DNA from 3 places in the Rossellomorea sp. QJM3NY_18 genome. Region 3 is predicted to be linked to each of the others. Evidence: predicted binding sites of a transcription regulator. Region 3 holds the regulator's gene; each other region holds the start of a gene.
What was found. The regulator LexA, encoded in region 3, represses DNA repair genes until DNA is damaged. The targets are predictions, from matches to a motif close to CGAACATATGTTCG.
Positions count from the first base shown of each region.

Region 1: uvrB (excinuclease ABC subunit UvrB) is a predicted target of LexA. The motif match lies at 3,616-3,629, and genes of this name have one in related genera.
Region 2: parE (DNA topoisomerase IV subunit B) is a predicted target of LexA. The motif match lies at 1,892-1,905, and genes of this name have one in related genera.

Region 1 covers NZ_CM149659.1:3,770,043-3,780,795, forward strand. Annotated here, with positions in the region: gene uvrA (excinuclease ABC subunit UvrA) at 1-1,503, opposite strand, end outside; gene uvrB (excinuclease ABC subunit UvrB) at 1,511-3,493, opposite strand; gene AC0VXY_RS19560 (N-acetylmuramoyl-L-alanine amidase) at 4,093-6,105, shown strand; gene AC0VXY_RS19565 (CsbA family protein) at 6,151-6,381, opposite strand; gene AC0VXY_RS19570 (HD domain-containing protein) at 6,454-7,095, opposite strand; gene AC0VXY_RS19575 (phosphoglycerate dehydrogenase) at 7,311-8,486, opposite strand; gene serC (3-phosphoserine/phosphohydroxythreonine transaminase) at 8,489-9,568, opposite strand; gene AC0VXY_RS19585 (TrkH family potassium uptake protein) at 9,768-10,753, opposite strand, start outside.
Region 2 covers NZ_CM149659.1:2,236,771-2,247,523, forward strand. Annotated here, with positions in the region: gene AC0VXY_RS11430 (ABC transporter permease) at 1-169, shown strand, start outside; gene AC0VXY_RS11435 (ABC transporter substrate-binding protein) at 195-1,094, shown strand; gene AC0VXY_RS11440 (CoA-binding protein) at 1,295-1,702, shown strand; gene parE (DNA topoisomerase IV subunit B) at 1,992-3,962, shown strand; gene parC (DNA topoisomerase IV subunit A) at 3,966-6,404, shown strand; gene AC0VXY_RS11455 (alanine/glycine:cation symporter family protein) at 6,665-8,089, shown strand; gene AC0VXY_RS11460 (hypothetical protein) at 8,223-8,987, shown strand; gene AC0VXY_RS11465 (staygreen family protein) at 9,055-9,513, shown strand; gene AC0VXY_RS11470 (ribonuclease H-like YkuK family protein) at 10,273-10,753, shown strand, end outside.
Region 3 covers NZ_CM149659.1:1,961,121-1,971,873, reverse strand. Annotated here, with positions in the region: gene tkt (transketolase) at 1-99, opposite strand, end outside; gene AC0VXY_RS10025 (DUF896 domain-containing protein) at 287-520, opposite strand; gene AC0VXY_RS10020 (YneB family resolvase-like protein) at 625-1,275, opposite strand; gene yneA (cell division suppressor protein YneA) at 1,287-1,613, opposite strand; gene lexA (transcriptional repressor LexA) at 1,767-2,387, shown strand; gene glnA (type I glutamate--ammonia ligase) at 2,603-3,937, opposite strand; gene AC0VXY_RS10000 (MerR family transcriptional regulator) at 3,975-4,391, opposite strand; gene AC0VXY_RS09995 (methionine gamma-lyase family protein) at 4,540-5,808, opposite strand; gene hflX (GTPase HflX) at 5,826-7,079, opposite strand; gene AC0VXY_RS09985 (trimeric intracellular cation channel family protein) at 7,283-7,891, shown strand; gene spoVK (stage V sporulation protein K) at 7,939-8,895, opposite strand; gene hfq (RNA chaperone Hfq) at 9,281-9,514, opposite strand; gene miaA (tRNA (adenosine(37)-N6)-dimethylallyltransferase MiaA) at 9,542-10,501, opposite strand; gene AC0VXY_RS09965 (penicillin acylase family protein) at 10,726-10,753, opposite strand, start outside.

The DNA of each region.
Region 1 (10,753 bases), 1.8 Mb from region 3:
GATTTGAGTGGCCAGACGAATCCGCTGTGCCTCCCCGCCTGATAACGTCCCTGCCGCCCGGCTGAGAGTCAGATATTCAAGACCTACATTGACAAGGAATCCAAGGCGTTCACGGATTTCCCTCAGGATAAGGTTGGCGATCTTCATATCTTTTTCAGATAGCTCAAGCTTATGGAAGAACTGCTCCGCTTCTTCAATCGAAAAAGCCGTTACTTCGCCAATATGAAGGGAATCTACTTTCACAGCGAGGCTCTCTTCTTTCAAGCGATGGCCGTTGCAGGCAGGACAGTCCTGCTGCGCCATGTACTTTTCCATCTGCTCCCTGATATAATCCGAGCTTGTTTCACGGTAGCGGCGTTCCACATTTGGGATGACCCCTTCAAACCGTAGATAGTTTTCCCGGACCTGGCCGAAATCGTTCTCATAACGGAAATAGATTTCATCCTTACCCGATCCGTAAAGGATCTTATCCATTTGATGTTTCGGGATGTCCTTTACGGGGATATCCATGGGAATCTCATAATGGTCACAGACCGCTTTCAGCAGGGATGGATAATATTGAGAACTTGTCGGTTCCCAAGGAGCGATCGCATGCTCATCGAGGGTACGGTCCCAATTTGGGATGACGAGTTCTTTATCCACCTCAAGCTTGGTTCCCAGTCCGTCACAACTTGGGCATGCCCCGAACGGACTGTTGAAGGAAAACATCCTTGGTTCAAGTTCAGTGATGGAAAATCCACAGTATGGACAGGCATGATGTTCACTGAATAACAGCTCATCTTTCCCGATGACATCGATGATTACCTGACCATCCGCCAGTCTCAGTGCCGTTTCAAGGGAATCGGAGAGGCGTGCTGCCACTCCTTCCTTCACTACGATCCGATCGATGATCACTTCGATGGAGTGCTTTTTATTTTTCTCCAATGAGATCTCTTCCCCAAGATCCTGTACCTCACCATTGATACGAACCCGTACGAACCCCTGCTTCTTGATGTCTTCCAGTGTCTTTGCATGGGTGCCCTTCCGGCCTGAAACAACGGGTGCAAGTACTTGCAGTTTCGTTCTCTCTGGATACTCAAGGACCCTGTCCACCATCTGTTCAATCGTCTGGGAAGTGATTTCAATCCCGTGATTCGGACAGATCGGTTTTCCGACCCTCGCAAACAGCAGACGAAGATAATCATAAATCTCCGTTACGGTTCCAACTGTTGAACGGGGATTGCGGCTCGTCGTTTTTTGATCGATGGAAATCGCCGGTGATAACCCTTCGATGGCGTCGACATCGGGCTTATCCATCTGACCGAGAAATTGACGGGCATAGGCAGAAAGGGATTCAACATATCGTCTCTGTCCCTCTGCATAAATGGTATCAAAGGCAAGGGAAGATTTCCCCGAACCCGATAGTCCGGTTAAAACGACCAGTTTATCCCGTGGGATATTGATATCTATATTTTTTAAATTATGAGCCCTAGCTCCTTGTACGATTATTTGATCCTGCGCCATAACTCGTTCATCCTTCCGCCTTGAGCTCAAGAATGGTATCACGAAGCTGCGCGGCACGTTCGAAGTCCAGTGCCTTGGCCGCTTCCTTCATTTCCACTTCCAGGCTAGCAATAAGTTTTTGTCGCTCCGGTTTAGACATATTCGAAACCTTTGTCTGTTCTCCTTCATAAACCCCTGCTTCTTCAGCGGCATGAGTCGCCTTGATGACATCCCTGATTTCTTTTTGTATGGTCGTCGGGGTCACGCCGTGTTTTTTGTTGTATTCCTGTTGGGTCGTCCGGCGACGTTCGGTTTCATCCAACGCTTTTTGCATGGAGTCGGTGATTTTGTCTGCATACATGATGACTCTTCCGTTACTATTACGGGCTGCACGGCCGATCGTCTGGATCAGGGACCGCTCCGAACGCAGGAAGCCTTCTTTGTCAGCATCCAATATGGTGACAAGCGACACTTCAGGTATGTCCAGACCTTCACGGAGTAAGTTGATTCCTACTAAAACGTCGTATTTTCCCAAACGAAGATCCCTGATGATTTCAATACGCTCCAACGTCTTGATTTCAGAATGGAGGTATTGGACTTTGATTCCGATTTCCTTTAAATAGGCAGAGAGATCCTCTGACATTTTCTTCGTTAGCGTCGTAACGAGAACCCGTTCGTTTTTCTCGATCCGTTCATTGATCTCACCTAATAGATCGTCTATCTGGCCTTCGATCGGACGCACCTCGATGATAGGGTCAAGAAGTCCCGTCGGCCGGATGATCTGCTCGACCATCTCAGGACTATGTTCCAACTCATATGGTCCGGGAGTTGCCGAAACATAGAGAAGCTGCTTGGTTTTCTTCTCGAACTCTTCAAAGCGCAAGGGACGATTGTCCATGGCTGAAGGCAGACGGAATCCATGGTCCACAAGCACTTTTTTACGTGCCTGGTCCCCATTGAACATCCCCCGGATTTGAGGCAACGTTACGTGAGACTCATCGACCACAATCAGAAAGTCATCTGGAAAATAGTCCAGGAGAGTATAGGGAGTCGATCCTGCCGGTCTGAGCGTAAGGTGTCGTGAGTAGTTTTCAATTCCCGAGCAAAAGCCCATTTCCCTCATCATTTCCAGATCATAGCGGGTCCTTTGCTCTAAACGCTGGGCCTCAAGCAATTTATTCTCTTCCTTCATGATGGTCAGCTGCTCTTCAAGCTCTTTTTCAATATTCTTGACTGCGACCTCCAATTTTTCCTGGCGGGTTACGAAGTGGGATGCCGGGAATAATCTCATATGATTACGATCGCCTATGATTTCGCCGGTGAGGGCATCCACTTCACGGATCCGGTCTATTTCATCCCCGAAAAATTCTACACGCATACAGTGTTCATCACGGGAAGCAGGGAAAATTTCCACCACGTCTCCGCGCACACGGAAAGTCCCGCGCTGAAAGTCGATATCATTTCGTTCATATTGGATATCCACGAGCTTACGAAGCAATTGATTCCGTTCGATTTCCATCCCTGTTCTGAGGGAAAGCACGAGCTCACGATACTCTTCCGGATTACCTAAACCGTAAATACAGGACACACTGGCAATGATGATGACATCTTTCCGTTCAAAAAGGGAAGATGTGGCAGAGTGTCTCAGTTTATCGATTTCATCATTGATGCTGGCATCCTTTTCAATGAAGGTATCGGTTTGAGGGACATATGCTTCCGGCTGATAATAATCATAGTAACTTACAAAATATTCAACGGCGTTATCAGGGAAATACTCTTTAAACTCACTATAGAGTTGTCCCGCCAACGTTTTATTATGGGCGATGATGAGAGTCGGCTTTTCAACCTGCTTGATTACATTGGAGACGGTGAAGGTCTTTCCTGTCCCTGTTGCCCCAAGTAATGTTTGATGTCGTTTCCCTTCATTTATACCCTGTACCAGCTTCTCTATGGCAAGGGGCTGGTCACCCTCTGGTTTATATTTAGATTTGAGCTCGAATTGATCTTTCACCGTGAAACCTCCTATAATAAAGGACTGCTACCTTGTATTTACCTACTTATACCCATCTTAAACACTGCACATTCATTTATACACATTCTACCACATTTCCTTCCTTATTAACCAACAATAAGCGAACAAAAGTTCGTTTATTCTTTTTTCAGGGACGGACCTTCAAAATCAGTCCTTTTAACATTGTGGATAACTTTTCGGTTTGAGAAAGAGGAAAGAAAGGATTATACATTCGACAAAGAAAAGAGGATTGACCATCTTCTTTCGACAGTATTCGATCATTTCTATGCACATCCTGTGTATAACTATGTGCATAAGTCGATGTCCTTTGTGGAAAATCCTTAAACTTATTCACAATTCGTCAAATTTCTTGTGAACAATTACCGTGTATTCGATTTCATACTGTGAATAACCATTTGAAATGCTATGTTATTCACATAATTCCTCCTTTATCCACAATTCAACCATTTGTGCCCTCAATCCCTCTTCCAAGAAATATTCATCTAGGCATATATCCAATAATTGATTGACTATTCAGTCTATTTTTCTATAAGCTTCTTTATAGATTCTACTAAAATACATCGAAACAGGAGGAATGTATGAAAAAATCGAAATGGTTGCAAGTCGCAGGTAGTCTTAGTTTAACGGGGTTCTTATTGGGGGCCGCCGTGACACCCTTGTCCCCTTCACTTTCTTCTCAAGGAATTGCACGTGCTGCCACGGTGGATTCATCCGAATTGCAGGAAGCATTCCGACAAGCCGCTCAAGAATTTGGCGTACCCGTCGAAATACTCCTTTCAGTGAGTTATAACATGTCCTTATGGGAGCATCACGATGGCAAGCCAAGCGCTTCGGGGGGCTACGGATTGATGCATCTGACTGAAGTCAGTGTGGATAATTTGGAAGATCCTCGCACCTCGGACAAACCGTTACATATGTTTCTTTCAGGGAAGGAAGACGCTCCCATGCAGGGGGTGACAACTGGTAAGGTAACCGAGCTGACTCTCTCAGATCCGACCCTTCACACATTAACTGAGGCCGCGGACCTGCTTTCCCTTCCACCAGAAAACCTGAAAAAAGATAAAAAGCAAAACATCCGTGGAGCTGCGGCACTACTTGCAAAGTATGCGGATCAGACAATCGGTAAAACTCCGACGGGTCTTGACGATTGGTACGGGGCCGTTGCCAAATACAGTGGTTCTTCTGACGAGACAGGAGCAAGGGATTTTGCCGATCGAGTATATGAAACGATCAACGAAGGAGCGGCGAAACAGACAGAAGATGGCTCTTCCATCCATCTCGCTCCTAAACCAATCACTCCTGATAAAGAAACCATCAACCCTTTGCATTTAAAAACAGACGACGGAGAAAACAAAGCCGACTGTCCGAAAGGCCTTGCCTGCCATTTCGTCCCTGCAGCATACAAGAAAATCAATCATGACGGAACATTCTATGAGTGGTCTTACGGCAACTACGACAAAGCCAATCGTCCACATGATAACCAGGAAATCAAGTACATCGTCCTCCACGATACGGAAATCAGCTATGATCTAACCAAAACCGTTTTTCAGCGGGAAACGACCCAGGCTTCCGCCCACTACGTGATCCGCTCTTCAGATGGCGATATCACTCAAATGATCGATAATAAAGATGTAGCCTGGCATGCGGGCAACTGGTATTTCAATTCCAAAAGTATCGGAATCGAACATGAAGGAATCGCCATTGAAGGGGCAGACTGGTACAACGAGCAGCTGTACCATGCCTCCGCACGTTTAGTAAAGCATCTATCAAGGGAGTACAATATCCCGTTGGACCGCGATCATATCATCGCCCATGATGAAGTGCCGGGTACATCCGCAGCCAGACAGTCCACTATGCACTGGGATCCGGGCCCATTCTGGGATTGGGCTCATTATATGAAGATTTTGGGGGCACCCCTTGAGTCAGGGAAGAAGCAAAAAGACGTATTCCAGATCAATCCGAACTTCAACAAGAACATGCCGGATCTTCAGACACCATCCGGTGAACCCGTTCCAAAGCAACCGGCAAACTTCGTCTACCTGTATAGTGCGCCAAGCTTTGATGCTCCTCTTATCAAAGACGCGGCACTGCCAAATGCCCATCCTTTAGATGCGTCGAATTGGGGAAATAAAGCAGTCACAGGTCAAACATTTTATAAGGCGGAAGACCAAGGGGACTGGACAGCGATCTGGTATGGAGCCCAAAAAGCGTGGTTCTATAATCCAAAAGGAAAAAACACCACAAAAGGTTCAGGGATCGTCATCACCCCGAAAGAAGGGAAAACGGAAATCCCTGTATACGGTCTGGCTTATCCCGAAGCAGAAGCATTTCCTGAAGGCATTCCGGTAAGAGGAATGGATGTACTTCAATATACACTCACACCGGGACAGAAATATGTCGCCACTGAGAAAGTGAAAGGAAGCTATTACAGCGCACCGGTTTATACGTACAATCCGGAGACGACCCACAAGATCGTCTGGGGAGACGACGAATTTTATCTGATTCACCTGAATCACCGTCTTGCCTTCGTAAGAGCTGAAGATGTGGATGTTGTGGAGAATCCCAAACATAAGCACCACCATAAGCGATAAAAAAACAAGGCCGTCCCCAAAGGATGGCCTTGTTTTTTATCGTGCCTATGCACTTCTCTTCGCTTTTTTCATCATCCGGTCACTATACCAGAATCCGGCGGTGAGCGATGCCGCGTCTATGACTATGAGCAACCATGAATCCGTATATCCCTTTGACACCGAAGCCGCTATGAGAGCAACGGTCAGAATCAAGCCGACATAATGATTATATGTCACCCGTGTGAACAGAACGACAAGCAATCCCGGTAAAAATAAGCCTAAAATAATTTTGGACACGTTCAACTCTCCTTGTAAATAAGGGAATAACACATATTCTACCGAAGTTTCCCCTATCTGGAAAGGGGGTTCTTATTCTTCAGCCTCCCGGATCAGTTTCTGTGTCCGTTCTTTCAGCTCATGATGGGGGATGAATTTTTCAGACAGCATATCAGGAAGGATGTATTCGAGGAAGTATTGTACGCATTCCATGTCCTTATATTTTACGATCGTCGTCAGTGCCTCCTGATAAATTTCAATAAACAGCGGTTCAGGATTTCCTTTTTGGATTTCACCGAATGACTCGTATAAAAGGTCGATTTTATCTGCGACGGATAGAATCCTTCCTTCGAGGGTCTCATCCTTCCCCTCTTTAAAACGTTCCCGGTATACTTCCTGGAATTGCGGGGGAAACTCCGTTGTGATGAATTTATTCACCATCTGATCCTCCACCTGGCTGAAGAGCTCCCGTAATTTGCCCGAAGCATATTTCACGGGTGTTTTGATATCACCGGTGAAAAGTTCTGCGTAATCATGATTCAATGCTTTTTCATAGAGTGCTTTCCAATCCAGTTCTTTTCCGTTCTGTTCCTCCACCGTCCCAAGAAACTGGGCGATTTTCGTTACTTTAAAGGAATGGCTTGCCACATTATGTTCGTGGTATTTGAATCGACCCGGACAGCGGATAAGGGTCTCAAGATCTGATAAGCTTTTAAAATAATGATGAATTCCCATGGTATTCTCCTCTCACTGATTATCTTTACTTTATGAAAATAGTATCAAGGAGAGTCGGCCGATGCAACGATTGGTGGCTTATCCTTTTCTACTTCTCTTACTAATATGGTATTTTACGGTGGAATGATACGTGCTGGATTGCTTGTCCACATCTTTTCAGGATAGTAAGGGTGATAAAAAACACCCCCTCAGCATTTGAGAGAGTGTTTGTGACTTTATATGAGGCGTACGGAAACGACGCCGGTGATGTTTTTCATTTTTCGTTTCACGTCGGCGTGTTCATGCTCCGCTAATTTCTGGTCAAGGTCGATCATGGTGTATGCCCACGTATTCTTACTGCGATTGATCATATCGGCGATGTTGACGGCATAACCTGAGAGGACCGTAGCGATTTGTCCCACCATGTTCGGGATGTTCTGATGCATGACCGTCACTCTCATCTTCCCGCTGTACGGAAGCTCGACGTCCGGAAGGTTGACGGCATGCTTGATATTCCCTGTTTCAAGATAGGTTTTCAGCTGCTTGGTGGCCATGATGGCACAGTTTTCTTCCGATTCGACGGTAGATGCACCGAGATGCGGAACAGGTACGACATTTTTCATGGCGAGGACCTTTTTATTCGGAAAGTCCGTCACGTATTTCCGGACGACTCCTGATTCCAGCGCCCCGGCCATGGCATCCTCTTCCACCAGCTCACCCCTTGAAAAGTTCAGGATCGTCATTCCTTTTTTCATTTTCCGGAAGGCCTCTTCGCTTACAAAGCTTGCCGTTTTGTCCGTCAAAGGGATGTGCAACGTGACAAAATCACATTCTGCCCACACTTCTTCTATGTGATGAGCGCGCTTCACATCCTGCGATAAACGCCATGCAGCGTCGACGGAGATAAACGGATCATACGCCACTACATCCATCCCGAGGGCAAGAGCATCGTTGGCGACGAGGACACCGATCGCCCCCAAGCCGACGACCCCGAGCTTCTTCCCTTTGATTTCACTTCCTACGAATTCCTTTTTCTTCGCTTCCACCACACCCGGGACATCTTCTTCCGACTCTTTTAACGAGTTTGTCCAGCCGACGGCAGAATACAGGTTACGGGAGGAAGCAATCAAATTGGCGAGAACCAGCTCCTTGACGGCATTGGCATTGGCACCGGGTGTATTGAAGACGACAATCCCCTTTTCTGTACATAGATCGATGGGGATATTATTGACACCGGCTCCTGCACGGGCGATGGCCTTGACGGATGCGGGGAAATCGTAATCATGAAGGTTCTTCGATCTGACGAGGATTCCATCCGGGTCCCCGTTCCCATTCAGATGATAGTTCAGGTCGTCCTCGATCAGTGATAATCCGCTTTGACTGATGGCGTTGTACGTATTGATTGAAATCATTCTCAACATCCTCCTCGATCAGATTCAAATTTTTTCATGAAATCGACCAGCGACTCCACTCCTTCAAGCGGCATGGCATTGTAAAGACTCGCCCTCATTCCTCCGACGGAACGGTGACCTTTTAAAAATTCAAACCCTTCCGCTTTGGCTCCCTTTAAAAACTCCGCGTCCAGTTCTTCACTGCCCGTCGAAAAAGGAATGTTCATCAGGGAACGATTTTTCTCCGGTACGGGGTTGTGAAATAACGATGATTCATCAATACAGTCGTAAAGAAGAGCGGCTTTTCTCTCATTACGGACCTGCATCCCATCCACCCCGCCGTTCTCCTTCACCCATTCCAATACAAGTTTCAGAACATAAATGGAAAAGGTCGGTGGCGTATTGAAAAGGGAATCATGCTTCACATACGTTTCGTAGTTCAGCATGGTCGGACAGCTTTCCGGTGCCTTTCCGATCAGACTGTCGTGAATAATGGCCACGGTCACCCCGGATGGGCCCAGGTTTTTCTGGGCACCGGCATAAATGAGCCCGAAAGAGGAAACGTCTATTTTCTCAGAAAGGATGTGAGAAGACATGTCGGCGACGAGAGGTATCCCTCCCGTATCGGGATACTCATGGAACCGGGTTCCCTCGATTGTATTATTGGATGTGATATGTACATAGCTTGAGTCCGGTGAAAAATCTTCTGGTCTATAGGCAGGGATCTCAAACTTCCCATCGGGTAACAACCTACGGACCTTCCCTGACTTCTCCGCTTCTTTAATTGCTTTTTTTGACCAGCTGCCCGTCAGAATATAGTCTGCCTCCTGCCCCTCACCCAGGAGATTAAGGGGGATCATGGAGAATTGAAGGGAAGCTCCCCCCTGCAGGAAGATCACTCTATAATCATCGGGAATCGAAAGCAGTTCACGCAATAAGCTTTGTGCTTCCTCTATTATATTTTGGAAAGGGGCTGACCGATGACTCAATTCCATCACAGACATACCCGTCTCCCGATAATTCAATAACTCATCTTGAACCTTCTTCAACACAGGCTCAGGCAACACAGCAGGACCAGCAGAAAAGTTATACACACGCTTCAACAACAGCACCACCAAAAGTTCAGAATTTTTCAACAGTATAATGGCGGGCAAGACTTTCGTCAATATCAGTAACTTACGATGAAAACGCTTAATGAGATTGTTTTTAGCCTCATGCACGGTCATGGATGGATTCTTGCTGGTTTTATAAAAAATCGGCTTCCCCGCCTGCCCTTGTTGGGCCAAGCAGGAAAGCCGATATTCAGCCTGTCAGGATATCTTCTTTCGGATAGCGGATCTTCTCTTTATCCGGACGGGATAGGGAGAAGGCAAGTGTTAAGGGGCCAAGTTTCCCGGCGAACATCACAATAATGATGATCCACTTCCCTGCTATGGAAAGAGATCCCGTTATCCCCATGGACAATCCCACTGTACCGAAGGCGGACACCACTTCAAACACAATGGACAGGAACGACACATCATGTTCCGTCATTTCAAGGAAAAAAAGAGCAGTGAATACGAGTAGCACACTGATCATCGACAGAGCCAGAGCTTTGAAAATATGCGCTTGATCAATCGTGCGCCTGAAGATACGGATATCTTTTTTCTCTTTTAAAAAGGCGATCATACTCAATGAGATGACAACAAAAGTGGTCAGCTTGATTCCTCCGCCTGTGGAAGCACTACCCGCTCCGATGAACATCAATAGGATGGTAAATAGCAGCGTGGAACGCTCCATTCCTCCGTAATCAAGTGAGTTGAATCCCGCCGTGCGGGGTGTGACCGCTTGAAAATAGGAGGCAAATAGTTTATCCGGAAGGGGCAGTTGCGCCAGGGTATTCGGATTATTATACTCCAGGACGAATATCATCATGAAAGCAATGACATTGATGATGAACGTTCCAAGAACCATGATTTTGGTATGCAGGGATAATTGACGGATCGTCTTTGATTTCCACAAATCCACCAACACCGTGAACCCTATCCCCCCTAATATAAATAGGAACGAAATGGTCAGGTTGATAATCGGGCTTCCCACATATCCCATCAGACTGTCGGGAAACAGGGAAAAACCGGCATTGTTAAACGCAGATATTGAATGAAAGATACTGACATACAAGCCACGTTTCCATCCAAACTCCGGCACCCATTCCGTCGCTAATAATAGAACGGCAAAACCCTCAACTATAAATGAAAAAATAAATAAATATTTCACAAGCTTGATGACCCCGCCTACGGAAGTCTGAT
Region 2 (10,753 bases), 280 kb from region 3:
TGGAGCGGGAGGACTTGGTGATCTCATCTACCGGGGACTATCCACATGGAATAATGCCCTGGTCCTTGCCGGGGCCATTCCCGCAGCACTACTCGCATTAAGTTTTGATTTCTTATTAAAGATCCTGGAGAAACTGACCACACCTAAAGGGCTGAAAGCAAGAAAATAAAAGCAAAATCCAAAGGAGAGTAAGAATGAAAAAGAAATTACAAGGTTTTATCATACTCACTGTATTATCCCTCCTGATCGCAGGTTGCGGAAATGGCGGGGATAAAGATACCATCACCGTTTCAGGAAAGATGTGGACGGAGCAATTCATCCTTACACAAATGATGGCTGAACTTCTAAAAGAAAAGACAGACCTTGATGTAAAAGTCGAGGAAGGATTGGGGGAAGTCTCCATCCTCACACCCGCTCTTGAAAAAGGCGACATCGATGTCTATGTAGAATATACAGGTACAGGCCTTGAAGCGGTCTTGAAAGAACAAGCTAAAGAAGGCGCTTCAGCAGATGAAATCCTTTCACAAGTGCGTAAAGGCTATGAGAAAAAGTTCGATGTCACCTGGTTGAAGCCACTTGGCTTTGAAAATACGTATACGCTTGCCTATACCCAGGATCAGGACTTTGATGCAAAGACTTTCTCAGACATTGTGCCACTATCCAAAGACTTGAGCTTCGGTGCACCCCACCAATTCTATGAACGGGAAGGGGACGGATATGATGCCTTCAGTGAAGCTTATGGATTCAAATTCAAAGACCAGAAAAGCTTTGACCCGAATATTATGTATGAAGCGGTTAAGAACGGGGATGTAGATATTATTCCTGCTTTTACAACAGATGGACGGATCCAGCGTTACAATTTGAAAACGACAAAGGATGACAAGGGATTCTTCCCACCATACGATGCTGCACCGGTCATTCGTCAAGAAGTAGTGAAAGAGCATCCTGAAGTAAAGAAAGTGTTGAATGAATTAGCAGGCAAAATCTCGGAAGAAGAAATGAGCGAATTGAATGCTAAAGTCGATATGGATAAAGAAGATCCCAAAGATGTCGCACGTGAATTCCTTATATCTAAAGGGTTGATCAAAAAGTAAGTATGGGAGGGAGTGTCAACGGGAAGGAGGGCAGCGGAATGCAAGAACGCTCCCTGACTTTTCTTTTGATACTTCCTTTCATTTAGATAATTTTATGAAATTTTGAAAAATTAAAGGGAAATATGGTATAAAAGAAGAATAGGACTTAAGAAACAGTTCAAGACTTTATCCGAGGATCATTGAAGGAGTGGTAAACAACAATGGAAAATCCATCACGACAAGAAATCGGAAATATTCTAAAACAATCTAAACGTATTGCAGTGATTGGTTTAAGTGATAATCCTGAACGTACATCCTATATGGTATCTAAGGCTATGCAGGATCAGGGATATGAGATCATCCCTGTAAACCCTACCATCGAGTCGGCTTTAGGGGTAAAGGCTGTATCCTCCCTGCAGGAGATAGAGGGACCAGTTGATATCGTCAATGTATTTCGCCGCTCAGAATTTTTACCTCAGATTGCGGAAGAATTTGATCAAATCGATTCAAACGTATTTTGGGCGCAGCTTGGTGTAATGAATGAAGAGGCTTATCGCTTTTTAAAGGAACGTGGGTATACAGTTATTATGGATCGCTGTATTAAGGTTGAACATGCTTTAACCAAATAATTCTCACTCGTAACAAGCGGCTCTGACCGCTTGTTTTTTTCGTCCAGACCTCACGTTGACAATTGGAATAATCCTGGGGACAAAAGGGCATATTTTAAGAGGTTCACGGAAATTCCATTTGCGAAAATCAAATAAAACGCTACAATAAGCAATAGTGGTTTACCTTAAAGAATGCTCAAAACAGGTAAACGAACAGATGTTCTTGTGTTATAGTTAATAGAGACATAACCGATAATAGTTTACAAAACCACGCTAATACGGTTAGAGAAGTTTTGAAAGGGGAATGTTCGTGGCCAACCAGAATAAGACCATGGATTACAATGATGATGCCATACAAGTATTAGAAGGCTTAGAAGCCGTCCGTAAGAGACCTGGTATGTATATAGGCTCTACCGATTCAAGAGGTTTGCATCATTTAGTATACGAAATAGTCGATAACTCAGTTGATGAAGCATTAGCAGGCTTCGGGAATGAGATTATCGTTACGATACATAAAGACAATAGTATCTCAGTTCAGGACAAAGGCCGGGGGATGCCAACAGGAATGCATAAAATGGGGAAGCCGACTCCCGAGGTCATCTTGACCGTACTTCATGCTGGAGGGAAATTTGGCCAGGGCGGCTATAAAACAAGCGGCGGACTCCATGGTGTAGGGGCGTCTGTTGTAAACGCCCTCTCTGAATGGCTTATCGTCACAATTGAACGGGATGGCATGAAATATGAACAACGTTTCACGAATGGTGGTAAGCCCGATACCACCTTGGAGAAGATTGGGAAAACAAAAAAATCCGGAACGTGTATCCATTTCAAACCCGATCCTGAGATCTTCAGTAATATCACCTATAATTATGAAACTATTTGTGAGCGTCTTAGAGAATCTGCATTCCTGCTTAAAGGGTTAAAGATTGAAATCATCGATGAACGTCATGATCAGAAAGAAGTCTTTCATTTCGAAAGCGGTATCCAGGCATTTGTTCAATATCTGAATGAAGAAAAAGACGTTCTTCATAACGTAGCCTTCTTTGAAGGAGAGCATCATACCATTGAAGTTGAATTTTCTTTTCAATTCAATGATGGATTCTCAGAAAACATATTATCCTTCGTAAATAATGTACGTACAAAAGACGGCGGAACACATGAAGCCGGAGCGAAGACGGCGATGACCCGAGTCTTTAATGAGTACGCCCGTAAAGCGGGGATTCTAAAAGACAGGGATAAAAACCTTGAAGGGACTGATATTCGTGAAGGACTGGCGAGTATCGTTTCTGTACGTATACCAGAACATCTTCTTCAATTCGAAGGGCAAACAAAAGGGAAACTCGGGACAAGCGAAGCACGATCAGCCGTTGATGCTGTCGTATCAGAACATCTTCTCTATTTCTTAGAAGAAAATCCTGATACGAGTTCCCTTCTTATCAAGAAATCCATTAAAGCGGCCCAGGCCCGTGAAGCCGCACGTAAAGCAAGAGAAGATGCACGTAATGGAAAGAAGCGTAAGCGTTCTGAAACCGTTCTATCCGGTAAATTAACACCGGCTCAATCAAGAAACCCTCAGCGTAACGAGCTTTATCTGGTGGAAGGAGATTCAGCAGGAGGTTCTGCGAAGCAAGGACGTGACCGAAAATTCCAGGCGATTCTTCCACTTCGGGGAAAAGTCATCAATACGGAAAAAGCCAAACTTCAGGACATCTTCAAAAACGAAGAAATCAATACGATCATTCATGCCATAGGCGGCGGAGTCGGTCCTGAATTCAATGTGGACGACATCAATTATGACAAAATTGTCATCATGACTGATGCTGACACGGATGGAGCCCATATCCAGGTTCTCTTACTGACATTCTTTTACCGATATATGAAACCCTTGTTAGAAGCGGGAAAGGTGTATATTGCACTTCCACCACTGTACAAAGTCAGCAAGGGGACTGGAAAGAAGCAGAAACTTGAATATGCATGGACCGATGATGAGCTTCAAGGGGCCATCTCCAAAGTGGGGAAAGGATATATGATTCAGCGTTACAAAGGTCTTGGAGAGATGAACGCCGATCAACTGTGGGAGACGACGATGGATCCTGAAACACGCGCATTGATCCGGGTACGCATTGATGACGCTGCACGAGCCGAACGCCGGGTGACCACACTTATGGGTGACAAAGTAGAACCGCGGCGTAAATGGATTGAAAGCAATGTAGCCTTTGGATTAGAAGAAGACGGAAGCATTCTCGAAAACGAAAACATTACGTTGCCAGAGGAGGGGTAATAGATGACAACTGTAGAACGATATCAGGATTTACCTCTGGAAGAGGTGCTTGGTGACCGATTTGGACGTTATAGTAAATACATCATCCAGGAGCGGGCATTACCGGATGCACGTGATGGTTTGAAACCTGTACAACGGCGTATTCTATACGCCATGTATGTGGATGGCAACACTCAGGAAAAAGGATTCCGGAAATCGGCAAAAACCGTCGGTAATGTCATTGGTAATTATCATCCCCATGGTGATACATCTGTGTATGATGCCATGGTACGTATGAGTCAAACGTGGAAGGTCCGCAACTACCTGGTTGAAATGCACGGTAACAACGGAAGCGTCGACGGAGATCCGCCTGCTGCCATGCGTTACACCGAAGCCCGTCTTTCTGCGATATCCATGGAACTTCTTCGTGATATCGATAAAAAAACCGTGGAGTTTGTTCCGAACTTCGATGACACATCAAGTGAACCGACTGTATTGCCGTCACGATTCCCGAACTTACTCGTCAACGGCTCCACCGGTATTTCGGCAGGTTATGCAACCGATATCCCTCCACATCACCTCGGTGAAGTGATTGATGCAGCGATCATGCGGATGGACAAGCCGGACAGTACAGTCGATGACCTCATGACGGTCTTAAATGGCCCTGACTTCCCGACAGGAGGCATCATCCAAGGGGTGGATGGCATCCGGAAAGCCTACGAAACCGGAAAAGGAAAGATTGTCGTAAGAGGGAAAGCAGATATTGAAAACATCCGTGGAAGCAAACAACAGATTGTCATTACGGAAATCCCTTATGAAATCAATAAAGCAAACCTCGTCAAAAAAATGGATGAATTCCGCGTGGACCGGAAAGTGGAGGGGATTGCAGAAGTTCGGGATGAAACGGATCGCGATGGGATGCGCATCGTCATTGAACTGAAGAAAGATGCGGATGCATCAGGCGTCTTAAACTATCTCTATAAAAACAGTGATCTTCAAATCACCTATAACTTCAATATGGTTGCCATACATAAAAGACGTCCAAAATTGATGGGACTTCGTGAACTGCTGGATGCATACATACAGCACCAAAAGGAAGTGGTGACCAACCGAACCAGGCATGATCTAAATAAAGCAAAGGACCGTCAGCATATCGTTGAAGGTCTTATGAAAGCATTGTCTATATTAGATCAGGTAATTGCAACCATCCGTGCTTCGAAGGATAAACGTGATGCAAAGGATAACTTAATTCAGAAGTTCCAGTTTACGGAAGCACAGTCTGAAGCGATTGTCAGCTTGCAGCTTTATCGTTTGACGAATACGGACATTACTGCCCTACAGGCAGAAGCGGAAGAATTGGCGAAAACGATTGAAGAACTTACAGCTATACTGGAAAGTGAAAGCAAACTTTATAGTGTAATCAAAAAAGAACTAAAAGCAATCAAAAAGCAATTTGCTGACGCGAGACGTACTCAAATCGAGGAAAAGATCGAAGAAATCAAAATCAACCTGGAAGTCCTGATCGCCAGTGAAGATGTTATGGTCACCGTGACCCGTGACGGGTATATGAAACGAACCAGCCTTCGTTCATATTCTGCATCAAATGGTCAGGATCTTGCCATGAAAGAAACAGACAGGCTCCTGGGACAATTTGAAATGAATACAACAGATGTACTCCTTGTATTTACAAACAAAGGGAACTATATTTATTGTCCTGTCCACGAGCTTCCTGATATCAGGTGGAAGGATCTTGGTCAGCATGTAGGGAATATTGTCCCAATCGACCGGGATGAACAGGTTCTCAAAGCGATTCCGATTAAAGAATTTAATCCGTCCCACTACTTACTGTTTGTCACAAAGAACGGTATGATTAAGAGGACCGAGCTGCCTCAATTCAAAGCACAACGCTATTCCCGTCCACTTGTAGGAATCAACCTTAAAGGTGACGATGAGCTTGTGGATGTCCATATTACAGATGGATCGAATGATGTTTTCATTGCCACACACTTAAGCTACGGCCTATGGTTCGCAGAAGAAGATGTGAACATCGTCGGACCAAGGGCGGCGGGAGTGAAAGGGGTAAACCTTAAGGAAGACGACTTTGTCGTATCCGGTAAGATGATAAGAGACTCAGCGAAAAACTTCATTTTCCTTGCTACTCAGCGTGGAGCCGTGAAGAAAATGAAACTGGCTGAATTTGAAAAAACGTCACGCGCTAAACGTGGAGTCATCATGCTCCGGGAATTGAAATCCAATCCTCATCGAGTGATGAGCATAGAAGTAGTAAAAGATACGGATAAAGTAGGACTGTTAACAACTAAAGGGAAAATAGAAGAGGTAAATGTCTCAGACCTTAGACCAAATGATCGCTATTCAAATGGTTCATTTGTGATTGACGAAGGGGAGAGCGGTTCTGTCTGTGATACCTGGGCAGAATCCCGGACACCCGAAGGAATAGAATAGAAATTTTCAAAACGACCAGAAACATTTCTGGTCGTTTTTTCCATTATAGAGGTACGAAAGTATGGAAAATGTATATTCATTCATCATTGTAGGACAATACCGGAAGTTGATTGTACTACAATTCATATTCTTTCACCAATATGAATTTATCTATTGAAGGAAAATCATTTTTTTGATAGATTAAAACAGTGTCTGATTGGGTAAACATACATAGGTTCATACATTATTTGTAAAAAACTAAACAACTTGGGGGTACATTTATGGAGTTATTAACAAGTATCGTAGGCACCTTGAATGATTATATGTGGTCATATATTCTGATCGTGTCATTAATCGGACTGGGATTATACTTCTCAATACGAACAAGATTCGCACAGTTCCGTTATTTAGGAGAAATGGGAAGACTATTAACTGATAAAACGACCATTTCTTCAGAAGGAAAACGGGGGATTTCTTCTTTCCAGGCCTTCACGATCAGTACGGCTTCACGTGTCGGTACCGGTAACCTTGCCGGTGTGGCAACAGCGATCGCAGGCGGAGGGCCTGGAGCTGTGTTCTGGATGTGGCTCATCGCCTTACTGGGTGGAGCAACCAGTTTTGTGGAAAGTACACTCGCTCAAATCTACAAAGTGAAAGACGGAAAGGACGGTTATCGGGGTGGTCCTGCTTACTACATGGAAAAAGGATTAAATGCCCGTTGGATGGGGATTCTATTTGCCGTCATCATCACATTCTGTTTTGGTCTTGTATTTAACTCGGTCCAATCCAATACAATTTCACTTGCTATGGAAGAAGCCTATTCATTCGACCGTATGACAGTCGGTATCATTCTGGCAGTGCTAACTGCACTCGTAATCTTCGGCGGAGTCAAGCGGATCGCCAGTGTCACTCAACTCGTTGTTCCGATCATGGCCGTCCTTTATCTAATTCTTGCTTTCTATATTCTAGTCACCAATATTACCATGCTTCCAGATATGTTTGTCGTCATCTTTGAGAATGCATTCGGTATTCGGGAAGTAGCAAGCGGCGGTGTCGGTGCAGCCATCATGATGGGAATCAAGCGTGGATTATTCTCGAATGAAGCGGGTATGGGTAGTGCACCTAACGCAGCGGCGTCTGCCGGGGTCACGCATCCGGTTAAACAAGGTCTCATTCAAACGCTTGGTGTTTTCACCGATACATTGCTCATCTGTACGGCAACTGCCTTCATGATCATCTTATCCGATCAATATACAACCGGAATCGATGGAATTCAACTGACTCAGGCAGCATTGAGCTTCCACGTCGGTGCATGGGCGGATACCTTTGTAGCTGTCGCCATATTCCTGTTCGCTTTCAGTTCAATCATCGGAAACTATTATTACGGGGAAACCAATATCGAATTCATTAAGTACAGTCCGGTCTCCCTATTTATCTATCGAATCGCGGTTCTAGGCATGGTGATATTCGGAGCAGTTGTGAAACTGGATATCGTATGGAGCTTAGCCGATCTATTCATGGGTCTGATGGCCATTATCAACTTGATAGCTATTACGTTACTAGCCAAAATTGCCATTGCTGCATTAAAGGACTATCGAGAGCAAAAAAGACAGGGGAAAGATCCAGTTTTCTACTCTGACTCAATTAATGGGTTAAAAGGAATTGAAAGCTGGGAAGCAAAGCCTGAAACAAGAGAACAACAATAGCATGAATGGACCAGCCTGAAGATGGGCTGGTCTTTTTTCTTTATAGAGAATAAAAAGATGGATAATGATTACATAGAATTACCTTCTCTGGTGAAAATAATAACGAATAATTTTCCACTGAGGAGAGAGAATCATGAGAAAAGAATTACTATTTGCATTCGGTGCTTTTTTTATTATGTCGCTCCATGCCATTGCCGGGAACTATTCCGCTGAACCGACGAAAGAACAACCGGTAAATGAAATGACTGTAACAGTATATAAAAAAGATGTGACCGGTGATGGTAAGAAAGATACGATCACACTCAAGGCGATTCCTTTTTCTCCTGATGCACTGTTTCTCAAGCAAATCTGGGCGGATATCAAAACGTCCAAGGGGAGCGACATCCGGATTGATTATGAGGGCGGCTATGAACCGAAAATTCAATTCGTCGATTTAAATCATGATGGTATTAAGGATATGTTGTATTCATCTGCAACGGGTGGCAGCGGCGGTTTATACAATATGGCTCTCCATACATTGGCCGATAATAAACTCGTTGATATCGGACTGCCTGAGGCCCTTACGATTCAAGCTCAATTTGAAGATCAATATAAGGCATCCATTACATTTGTGGATACAAATCAATCCTATACAGTGGATTTAAGCGATCGGAAAGAGGATTACGAAAGACTGGGGATATATACCGACGGGAATCTAAATGAACCTATGGAATTGATGGTGGGACCGTATGCCTTTTTCGAACCGGTCAAAATCTTTGGGAAACGGGGAAAAGGGCTGAAGGGATATCAGCAAATCAGTGGTGCCTACCATGCTGATGGGATCGGTACATCCACTTCTTATTGGTATTATGAAGATGGTAAATGGAAGTTGATTAAAATTATATGGAGAGAAAATTGAAAGGGAACCGTTTCTAGGCAGGTGTCATACTCTGTTGTAAGCCCATTTTTGTAAAGGAGGCTTATACATGAGTGAATTTAAGCCTGAAAGGTTAACGGTTCAATATATGCCGCCTGCATCCATTTTCAATCCGATTGATAACAGGAAGTACACGTTAACCCATTCTGATACGACAGGCGAACTATATTTAAGTATCGGGTGCCGTTATGATCTTGAAAAGATCAATTTGACCATGAGGGACGAAGTGTTGGGAGAATGGAGACGGAACCTGGGTCAATATACGCTGACCGGGATTGTATTTGTCAGTGGGGGAGAATTCGATCAGCAGCTTTCCAACGTACGATTCATGATCTTCAAAAAGGAGCTGCCACTGGCGCTCGCAGCAATGGTGAACGGGGACAAAGGCTTTTACACGTATTATCCATGGCTTCTTGATGCGCCCATTATCATCTGTTTTGAATCCATTTTCCCTGAATATCAGCAAACGCTTTATTTCGGAACACCAAGACAATATCTCATTAAATAATGCTAAAGCATAGAGAGAACCGAGGGACTCTTTATGCTTTTTTATTGTGCGATTTACCAGACGATCAGGAAATGTGATCGACCTTGGGAGGAAAATCAAATAGGGAATATGAATTGTTACTTCAATATTATGTAAACTAAAGTAGATGTATAGCCAAAATCCAGTAATTAGGAAAGGAACACAGCTAAGATAATAAAGATGTCTATATATTTCAATTGGGAACTTATAGAGTCAGATAATAGCATTTGAATGATCATAAGAATTGATTCTTTATAACTTAACTTGCTATGAATAAGCAGCCAGATAACTATTGATAGGATTGAAACATTTGATCACCATATAACAAATTACAGATAATCATGATGGATCATCCTTATTTTTTCTTCTGTCTCATTATAAACAGTATACTTGTGATACGAGACTGAAATGAACGATTTTATTCAGGTTCCTATAATTTACATTATGTAAACTTGAAAAATAAAATAGAATATCTGCAGATCCGTCATATCTAAATCCAAGACTCCCCCATTAGTTAGTTAATAAAGCCTCTTGCTACGCATAGCCTCTAAAAAAATTATTTTAGCTTTCCTTCCCCTTTTTACATCATTCAAAGTGTGATGAACACAAACGCTAACAAGTTCGAACCTATAACAGATTGACCATCATTTCATTTCACACTAAATAAATTCTCATCATAGAATATAGATAAAATCTACACCTTACATTCACAAATTGGTTAAGAAAGCTGTGATTGACAAGATGAAAAATAATAAGGATCATCACTTTTCATTTCAAAATCTACAGGTAATCGGGATGTCATTTGACCAGGTCTTTGAACATATTGTGACATTCATGCAATCAGATCCAAACGGCCACTATCGATTAATGGTTGGGACTGATTCTCAAGTTCATCAAGGGCATACGACCTTCATAACAGGAATTGTGATCTTAAACGAAGGAAATGGTGTGTGGGCATGTATAAGAAAAATAGTAATCCCAAGAAGAATGTTGCAATTGCATGAGCGGATCTCCTACGAGTTATCATTATCCGAAGAAATTGTTTCGTTGTTTACTGAAGAAAGAAAAAATCAGTTAATCGATATCGTCCTTCCCTACATTTATGCCGGAGCAACGTTTAGTATGGAGGGGCATATTGATATCGGAAATGGGAAGCTGAATAAAACGAGTAAGTTTGTAAAGGAAATGGTTTCAAGGATGGAAGCCATAGGCGTAGAACCGA
Region 3 (10,753 bases):
CATAGGCATTCCCGGGTGCCCGGAACCTGCTTTTTCAATCGCATCGATTGATAATGTACGAATTGTATTAATTGCTAATTGATCTGTTTTATCAAACATATGTCAGACATCCTTCCTTTTAATGTACCTTATTAATATTAATCTTCTTTGATAGTTTATACAACTATCTTGAATGATAACATGACTTTATGATCGTTGAAAATAAAAACCCTTCAAATCCTATAAGGGAGGAAAATGAATCAAAAAACTTCCAGGACCTATCAAAATTGGCCTGGAAGTTTTTTGATTAATGCATTTTTTTCTTATTCTGTATATCTTGGATCTTTTTAGGTGTTACTTCATTTCCTTCCGGATCAAAGATTCTTGTATTTTCAATTGTGCCTTTCATCGATTGACGGAACGTTTCTAGATATTCTTTTCTAAGTTTGGTCTGTTCTTTCGCTTCCTGCTCAGTTAGTCCGCTACTTTTGGACTTTTTGGCAAGTTCGTTGATTCTATTCATTTTTGATTTTGAAAGCATCTATAAAAACTCCTTTATTGCATAGTTTGCAAACTCTAAAACATTCTAAAAGCAGTGTATTACACTACCGTCATGTTACTAGAATAAAGGGTATAAAACAAGGGTTATGCATGATCAAGGGACACCATATATTCCTTGAAGCGTCTATGTACCGTAGCTTTGGATACATCGTATCCAAATCCCCTAAGAGTAGCTGCAATCTCAGCGAAGGTTAATTCATTTTTCCTTAATCGCACGATTTCTTCGACCGGCACCTCAATGCGTTCCCTTCCTTCCACATTTCCTTTGTTTTTTAAATTTTTATGAGGCTGAAAGCCATTTTCCACAGCCCGCTTCATACCCCGCTTAATTTTAAGGTTATGAAGTTTACGTTGATATTCCTCCACCATACTGACAATGTTGATGACCATAGAATCGGATTCGGATAAGTGTAATTCTCCACTATGAGTCTGACTGATGATTTTCACTTCCTCTTTTAACAGACAGTGAATAAGGGCGATCTTGGCATTTCCCCTGCCGATTCTTGTCTCGTCCTGGATAAGCACAGCCTCAATTGATTTATCTCTGACCAGGTCCAAAAGTTCCAAAACACCTGGACGGTCCAATTCAAATCCGCTCGCCTGATCCCTGATGACCGCATTTACTTCATAATGATGTTCGTTCGCCAATTTAACCAGTTCTTCTTCCTGCCGTTCCAATGATGTTTCCTGTGTGTTTTTCTTAGTACTTACCCTGCAGTATATGACTGCTTTCATCTTCTATCCCTCTATTCTTTGTTCATGACCAGTTCGAAATCTGATTGAGATGATATTGTTGGATTTTCAATAGGTAACACAAGTGATTCACCAGGTTTGATGGCAAAAGAGGTCAATTCGTTCTCTTCGCCAACCCAGGCGATAAAATCTTCCACTGTCATAGAATATTCTTCATTATACTGTTTGGCAATAGTCCAAAGAGTATCACCCTCCTCTACTGTGATACTTTGGTAGGAAGGTTGATCAGTCATATTGATTAATAAATAGCAAGCTGCTGAAAGGACTAAAACAAATAATATAATAATGTAAGAGAATCGATTCCAAATATGTGTTAACATAAAATTACCCCCATACGAATGTTTGTTCTGTTTTGTGTTTTCATTGTAATACGAACACTCGTTTGGTGTCAACAAAATTCGAACTTATGTTTGTATCAATAGTGGTGACATGCTATAATGGGAACATAAGATCTATAATAGAGGTGCGTGAACATGACAAAATTGTCGAAGAGACAGCAGGACATACTACAATATATTAAAGTTGCAGTCAGAGAAAAAGGGTATCCCCCTTCCGTACGTGAAATCGGGGAAGCTGTCGGTCTTGCTTCCAGTTCCACTGTACACGGACATTTAGCGAGGCTTGAAAGTAAAGGTCTGATCCGTCGTGATCCGACTAAACCGAGAGCGATAGAAATTCTGGACCTTGAAGAAGATACGATACCGCGACAACGTGTAGTAAACGTCCCTTTAATCGGTAAAGTCACAGCAGGTCAACCGATAACGGCTGTTGAAAATGTGGAAGAATTTTTCCCTCTGCCCGAGCGGATGGCCCCTTCGGATGAGCAGGTCTTCATGCTTGAAATCATGGGTGACAGTATGATCGAAGCCGGCATATTGGATGGGGATTTTGTCATTGTTCGCCAGCAGCAGACAGCGAACAACGGAGATATCGTCGTTGCCATGACCGATGAAGATGAAGCAACGGTCAAACGTTTCTTTAAAGAAAAGGATTATGTGCGTCTGCAGCCAGAGAACTCAACAATGGAACCAATCATTTTACGGAACGTCTCCATTTTAGGTAAAGTGGTTGGTGTGTATCGTCAAGTTCATTGATAGTGGCATTCGGTATGCTTAGGGCATGCCAGAAACTATTATCAGCCGGTTATCATAATAATGAAAAAAAGCCTGAGGTTGGAAGTCGAAACATTCCATCCCCAGGCTTTTTTTGATATCGTTTCCTTCCCTGATTCCCTTCTTCCCCCCTATGAATACAGCCTGAACTTTGTGTAAAAAACCCTCAACGATATATCGTTGAGGGTGCCTGGTAATTAATACATTTGAATGTACTGTTCACGTTCCCAAGGATGTACTTGTGTACGGAACATATCCCACTCGATTTCTTTCGCTTCCACGAAATGTTCGAATATGTGTTCCCCAAGGGACTTAACAATTACTTCACTTGTTTTTAATGTTTCAAGAGCTGCATATAATGTTGCAGGAAGATCTACGATACCTGCTTCTTCACGCTCTTTTTTGTCCATTACATAGATGTTGCGGTCAATTGGCTTAGGAGCCGGTAGGTTATTCTTAATTCCATCTAATCCTGCCGCAAGTAAAACAGCCATTGCAAGGTAAGGATTTGCCGCTGGGTCGACACTGCGGACTTCAACGCGTGTGCTCAGGCCACGGGAAGCCGGGATACGGATTAACGGGCTACGATTACGCGCAGACCAGGCAACATAGCAAGGTGCTTCGTATCCTGGAACTAAGCGCTTATATGAGTTTACAGTCGGGTTGGTAATCGCTGTAAATGCAGTGGCGTGCTTAATGATACCAGCAAGGAATTGACGGGCAGTATCGCTTAGTTGCAAGTCACCTTTTTCGTCAAAGAAAGAGTTCACTCCATTTTTGAAAAGGGACATATTACAGTGCATTCCTGAGCCATTTACACCGAATAATGGTTTCGGCATGAATGTAGCGTGCAAACCGTGTTTACGGGCAATCGTTTTTACTACCAGTTTGAATGTCTGAATATCATCACAAGCTCTTAATGCATTGGCGTATTTGAAATCGATCTCATGTTGTCCGGGAGCTACTTCATGGTGAGATGCTTCGATTTCAAAGCCCATCTCTTCAAGTTCTAAAGCGATATCACGACGGCAGTTCTCCCCTAAATCGGTAGGGGCTAGGTCAAAATAGCCACCGTTATCATTTAATTCTAACGTAGGTTCGCCATTTACATCTAATTTAAAGAGGAAGAATTCCGGCTCTGGCCCAAGATTGAAGTCAGTAAACCCAAGTTCCTCCATTTCACCTAAAATGCGTTTTAGGTTATTACGGGGGTCTCCCTCGAACGGAGTGCCATCCGGATTGTAAATATCACAGATCAGACGGGCTACCTTACCTTTTTCAGCTGTCCACGGGAAAACTAACCATGTGTCTAAATCCGGGAAGAGGTACATATCTGATTCTTCGATACGGACGAATCCTTCAATGGAAGAACCATCGAACATCATTTTGTTATCTAATGCTTTTTCAAGCTGACTTAGAGGGATTTCTACGTTCTTGATCGTCCCTAAAATGTCGGTGAATTGTAGTCGAATGAACTTAACTCCTTCTTCATTCGCTAATCTTGCAACATCTTCCTTAGTATACTTTGCCATTTACGTAATTCCTCCTCAAGTTTATTAAAGGGTTTATTTAATGAAAGAAGCGGGACATATCTCCTTGACGCAGAGATGATCGATTGAATCGACCGGAATGAATCAATTCATTGCGAAGTAATTTACGCAGCTCGTCGTCAGATAGATCCTGTCTTGCTTTTTCTTCCTTTTCATTACTTACGTCAGATACGACTTTGCTTTCATTATGACCGGATACAGAAAAGATCTTCTTAATCCCTGCCATGTTGATACCTTGATCTAACAGATCCTTTACTTCTAATAACTTATCAATGTCATTCAAGGAAAAGAGCCGGCGATTCCCCTCGGTCCGTGCCGGGTTTATCAGTTGATGCTCTTCGTAGTATCGAATCTGACGAGCTGTTAAGTCCGTGAGCTGCATGACAATACTAATTGGAAATAATGCCATCGTTCGACGAATTTCACTTCCGCTCATCTTGATTCCTCCTTCTGTTTTCCATCTTGAATTCATTATATGTAATGTCAGGAGTTCTGTCAATCAAATGTGAGTTTTTCTTACATAAGTAATCAAAAGAAATGGATAGTCTATTTTAGACTATCCAATTACTACTTTTATATCCTTTTTATATGGTGATTAAACCTTTTTCAATTAAGTTGTCCACCGCAGAGCAAACGGCGATTTTCACATGGGAGTATGTCAACCCGCCTTGAACATAAGCTATATAAGGTGGTCTTATAGGTCCATCCGCCGATAATTCAATGCTCGCTCCCTGAATGAACGTTCCTGCGGCCATGATGACATCATCCTCATAGCCCGGCATATAGTTCGGATACGGCGTGAAGTGAGAATTGATCGGTGAGGCTGATTGGATTGCCTGACAGAAAGCGATCATCTTTTCCCTGTCATCAAATTGTACCGATTGAATTAAATCCGTGCGCCTGGCATGAGGTGAAGGATCCGTATTCATACCAATCTCGGTCAGCAGAGCCGAAGTGAAAACCGCTCCTTTTAATGATTGCGCCACCACGTGAGGAGCTAAAAAGAACCCTTGATACATTTCTTGAAGACTGTACAGAGACGCCCCTGCCTCCGCCCCGATCCCCGGCGAGGTCATACGGAAGGAACAGGCTTCTACATATTCTTTCTTTCCGACGATATATCCACCTGTTTTCGCAAGGCCACCCCCGGGATTTTTAATAAGGGAGCCGGCCATTAGGTCCGCACCGACGTGACATGGTTCTTGCACTTCGACAAATTCCCCGTAGCAGTTGTCTACAAATACAACAATTCCAGGGTCAATCTCTTTAATGAAATCAATCATTTCCTTTATTTCTTCAATGGTAAAGGATGGCCGGTTGGCATACCCTTTTGATCGCTGGATACCCACCATTTTTGTCTTTGTTGAAATGGTCTGGGCCACCTTTACGAAATCTACTTTTCCTGACTCATCTAAATCAACGCTCTGATAGTGGATATGGAAGTCTTTGAGTGAACCTGTACCCTTTCCTCGGCTTCCTACAATTTCTTCTAATGTATCATAAGGTTTCCCTGTTATGTACACCAGTTCATCTCCCGGTCGGAGTATACCGAACAAAGCGATGGAGATGGCGTGGGTACCAGAAATGATCTGAGGCCGCACAAGCCCTGCTTCCCCGCCAAATACATCTGCGTATATGCTTTCCAGGGTGTCCCTTCCTGCGTCGTCATAGCCATAGCCTGTGGACGGGATGAAGTGAGAATCGCTTACCCGGTGCTTCTGAAACGCTCTTAAGACGTTGAACTGGTTGCTTTCAGATCGTTCATCGATTTTTTTGTGTATGTCTTTGATATCCGCTTCCACTTTTGTTACAAGTGATTGTAATACCGTTCCATTTACTAATTGTTCAAACATTTAGTGTTGTTTCCTTTCTACTTTTGAAATTTCTTGATGCTTCCTGCGATCGGATGATCTTCAAGGTGAAATCCGGTCATTTCATATACTTGACTTGCTTCTTGGAATTCCAATTTTCTCAAGATGGTTTCACTCTTTAATTGGGATAGAATTTTCCCTTCATTCACAGGGACAAACACATGATAAGGTATCATTTGATTCTTTACGATTTCTTCTATCTTAATAAGTAGCTTCCCTCTGTCCTCTTCGTTCAAGGCACTAATGAGGATGGTTTCTGATTCGCTGTCGGGAACAAAATCGGGATCCATTTCATCCCGCTTGTTGTATACCGTTAGCTGCTGCAGCCCATCCATTTCCAGATCTTTCAATAAGAATTGCACTGTCTTTTCGTGTTGACTGTAGTCAGGATTTGAACTATCCACAACATGAAGAAGGAGGTCAGCCTCTTTTACTTCTTCAAGGGTAGATCGAAATGCCGCAACCAGCGTGGTCGGTAAATCTTGAATGAACCCTACGGTATCTGTGAGTAACGTGGAATATCCACTGGGCAAAGGCATTTTCCTCGTCATCGGATCCAAAGTCGCAAATAATTGATTTTCTTCATATGAATCAGCCATTGAAATTCGATTGAACAACGTGGATTTTCCAGCGTTTGTGTATCCGACGAGTGCAATCTGGAAAGCTTTGTTCCGCTTTCTTCTCCCCCGGTACCTTTGTCTATGATCAACTATGGTTTGTAATTGCTTCTTTATATCGTCAATCCTTTTATGGATGTGTCGACGATCACTTTCGAGCTTCGTTTCACCGGGCCCCCTGGTGCCTATCCCTCCACCCAGTCTTGAGAGGGATGCCCCCTGACCGATGAGTCTTGGCAGCAAGTACTGAAGCTGGGCAAGTTCTACTTGTAATTTCCCTTCTCTTGAGCGGGCTCGCTGTGCAAAAATGTCCAATATCAGTTGTGTACGGTCAATCACCCTGCCGTTTAATTCTCTTGATAAGTTGCGAATCTGACTGGGGGATAGTTCATCATTAAAGATGATGATGTCCGCTTCAAACTGCTCTTCCAACAGGACCAGTTCCTCCACTTTACCCTTTCCGATATACGTGCTTGGATGGATCTTGTCGCGTTTTTGAATAAGAGTGGCAGCAACTTGACCTTGAGCTGTTGCTGTCAGCTCTGCAAGTTCCGTTAAACTATACTGAAAACTCAGGTCATCATCGTGCAGTTGACATCCCACCAGAATGACTTTTTCTAGATTTTCATTCTTCAAAAAACAACCTTCTTTCTTTCCGTTTCATTCTATTTCCCATCATATCAAATCCACATCGTAAACTCTATGTAAAAAGCAATGAAAAATGGTTGCAAATAAGCACATACGTGTTAAAATCAGTATGTTTGATTATGACATAACACTACTTCAAGATTCTACATAATGGCATGTAGCATATTGTAATAGGGTGAGGAGGAATGTGTATGACGTGGGAAGTACTGAGTATCATCGGTACCATTGCTTTTGCTATTTCAGGAGCTATCATTGCCATGGAAGAGGAATATGATATCCTCGGTGTTTATATATTAGGAATTGTCACTGCATTTGGAGGAGGCGCCATCCGGAATTTACTGATCGGTGTACCCGTTTCCGCTTTATGGGAGCAGGGAATGTTGTTTCAGATTGCCCTTCTCTCCATTACAGCAGTCTTTCTGTTCCCGAATAATCTTTTGAAACATTGGAGGAAGTGGGGGAATTTCTTTGACGCGATCGGTCTATCGGCTTTTGCGATTCAGGGGGCGTTATATGCTTCTGAAATGAACCACCCCATCAGTGCGATCATCGTGGCTGCCGTTTTAACCGGTAGTGGTGGCGGAATTATCCGTGACCTTCTGGCTGGCCGGAAACCTTTAGTCCTACGGTCGGAAATTTATGCGGTATGGGCAGTTTTATGTGGAGCGGCGATCGGACTTGGTATAGTGAATTCAGCGTTAGAGCTATACTCCCTTTTCATCATTACGACAGCTTTACGTGTGCTCTCCTACCTATATAAATGGAGGTTACCGAATAGAAGTTTACGGGCCCATGTTTAATAATAAAAATGCATTCACAAGTGAATGCATTTTTGTTTTTCGATATACTAAGTATGGTTATCGGACGCCGTTTTGGTAAAGACCAGGTCATTGCTACGGATGGTTAAGAGATCATGTCGATCGTAACAATTCTCCAATAAAAGCCTCATCGCTTGAGATCGTATCGATTTTTCAAGTACATTCCGAACATACCGTCCATTGGAAAACGCCATTGGAGATAATGTGTTTTTTGCCGCACTCAAATGTTCACGGATCTTTCTTTCGGCATCATGACTCAATAAGTACTGCTTTTCATCCAGCATCCTTTTGCCGATTTCCATCAGCTGATCTACAGAATAATCAGGGAAATGAAACACAAGGGGAAATCGTGATTGCAATCCTGGATTCAAGGTAAGGAAGTGCTCCATTTCCCTTGAATACCCTGCCAGGATCAAGATAAAGTCATGCTGCCTATCTTCCATATGTTTCACAAGGGTATCAATGGCCTCTTTTCCAAAATCCTTTTCTCCGCCTCTGCCCAGTGAATACGCCTCATCAATGAATAGAATTCCTCCCAATGCCTTTTTCACTAAATCCCTTGTTTTCTGAGCCGTATGACCAATATATTCACCGACCAGGTCAGCCCTCTCAGCCTCGATTAAGTGTCCTTTCGAAAGCACGTTCATCTTTAAAAACAGTTTTCCGATGATTCTCGCCACCGTCGTTTTACCAGTCCCCGGATTCCCTTTGAACATCATATGAAGTGCTTGTTTTCCTGCCTTCAGTCCCATGGCTTCTCGTTTTTTATTCACATATATCCATGCATAAATTTCTTTCACCATTTTTTTCATTTCTTCCATTCCGACAAGAGATCCAAGTTCTTCTTCAATTTCTTTCAACGCTACATGCTCTTGAGGAAGAGACTGAGGAGTCGAATCTACGGTTTCTCGTACTGAACTCCTTTTTTGTGAATTCAATACTATACTGATTTGTCCGTTATTTTTCATTCTCATTGGTTGATCCAAAGATTTCACCTCACCATTCTAAAGACAATATACGCTTCTAAGATTTAAGGGTGATAAACGTCTATCGTTTTACCTGATTTATTTCGACAAATAAAAAGAATCCTGTCTATTCCTGCGCTTTCCCGAGAAATAAATAGAATTACGCTGAATGCATTTTCATTTCGGACTCACTATTTTCGGTAATACAGTTTGATAATCTTCAATACCATATTGGTGATTACTATTTCAGGGTCCATTTTTTAGTTAATGAAGAGATAGAACGCTGAAAATTAAAGCCTCTCTTATTATCCTATTCACTTACGGTACATTTCATTAATTATTCTTGCATTCATCCCGTCCGGTCAAATATAAAAAGCTGCCACAAAGGGCAGCTTTCACATGAACATTAATTTTGCTCTTCAAAATTTATTTGAACATTTCGCTGCGGGGCGAATGTTGAGATGGCATGTTTATATACCAGTTGCTGTTTACCTTCTGTTTCAAACAGGACGGTAAAATTATCAAACCCCTTTACCTGGCCGCGAATCTGGAAGCCATTTAAAAGGAATACCGTTACGAGTGAACTGTCTTTTCGCAATTGATTTAGGAATTGATCTTGGATATTAATGGATTGTTTCATGGTTAGTCCTCCTCTTCTATCTCTACATTACTTATTCGACTTTAATTGAAGCTTTCCTGCAATAAATTCTGAAATGTCCTCAATATTTTTGCTGTGTAAACTTTCTTCTGTCATATCATACCAGGCAACATCCATTTTATTTCGGAACCAGGTAAGCTGACGCTTGGCGTATCTTCTGGAGTTTTGCTTAAGGTTCTCTATGGCCGTTTCCAGGCTGACGGTACCTTCGAAGTAATCATAAAGTTCTTTATATCCTATCGCCTGTACAGATTGAACGTCTCTAAGCCCTCCATCATATAACGCTTTCACTTCTTCTAAAAGTCCTTGCTGTATCATCAGGTCAACCCGAAGATTGATTCTCTCATACAGTTTTTCCCGATCCATGGTTAAACCAATTAACGCCATATCATACTGAAGCTCGTGAGTTTGGGAACTTTGATACTCACTCATCGTCTTACCGGTACAATGGAAAATCTCCAATGCACGGATCACACGCCTCGTATTGTTAGGATGAATGTTGCTGGCTGAAACCGGGTCCACCTTAACAAGCTTATGATGAAGCCAATCAGCATCATGCATTTCAAGCTCCGCTTCTAACTTTGTGCGAAAATGTTCATCGCCCGGCATTTCTGTGAATTGATAATCGTATAAGACAGCCTGAATGTAAAGACCTGTCCCACCTACTATCAAAGGGATCTTCCCCCGTGAATGAATGTCGGATATTTTCTTCCTTACAAGATTCTGAAACTCCGCCACTGAAAAAGAATCTTCAGGCTCTTTTATATCAATCAAGTGGTGAGGTACGCCTTCCATCTCTTCCGTGGTGATTTTTGCAGTTCCGATGTCCATCCGCTTATATATCTGCATGGAGTCCCCACTAATGATTTCTCCATCAAATCGTTTTGCAAGGCTTATACTTGTACTGGTTTTTCCTACTGCTGTCGGACCAATAAGGACAATCACTTTCTCTTTATTCAGTCTTGTCATACATTCACTGCTTTCTATGTAACTGTTTCTTTACATATTATCGTACCATAATAATAGAAGGTTTGAAATCACATCTTGTCAGTATCTCCATTTACTCCGGTCTTATTCAAAAAACAAATTGCCATGAAATGAATGTACCCGTTTCTTACCATTATAAAACGTTCTGATGTAACGTGGAAATTAAAACTGCTTAAAGGGAATTCCCTTTAAGCAGTTTAGACTTATTACGGAATTAATATCAATTGATCTCCT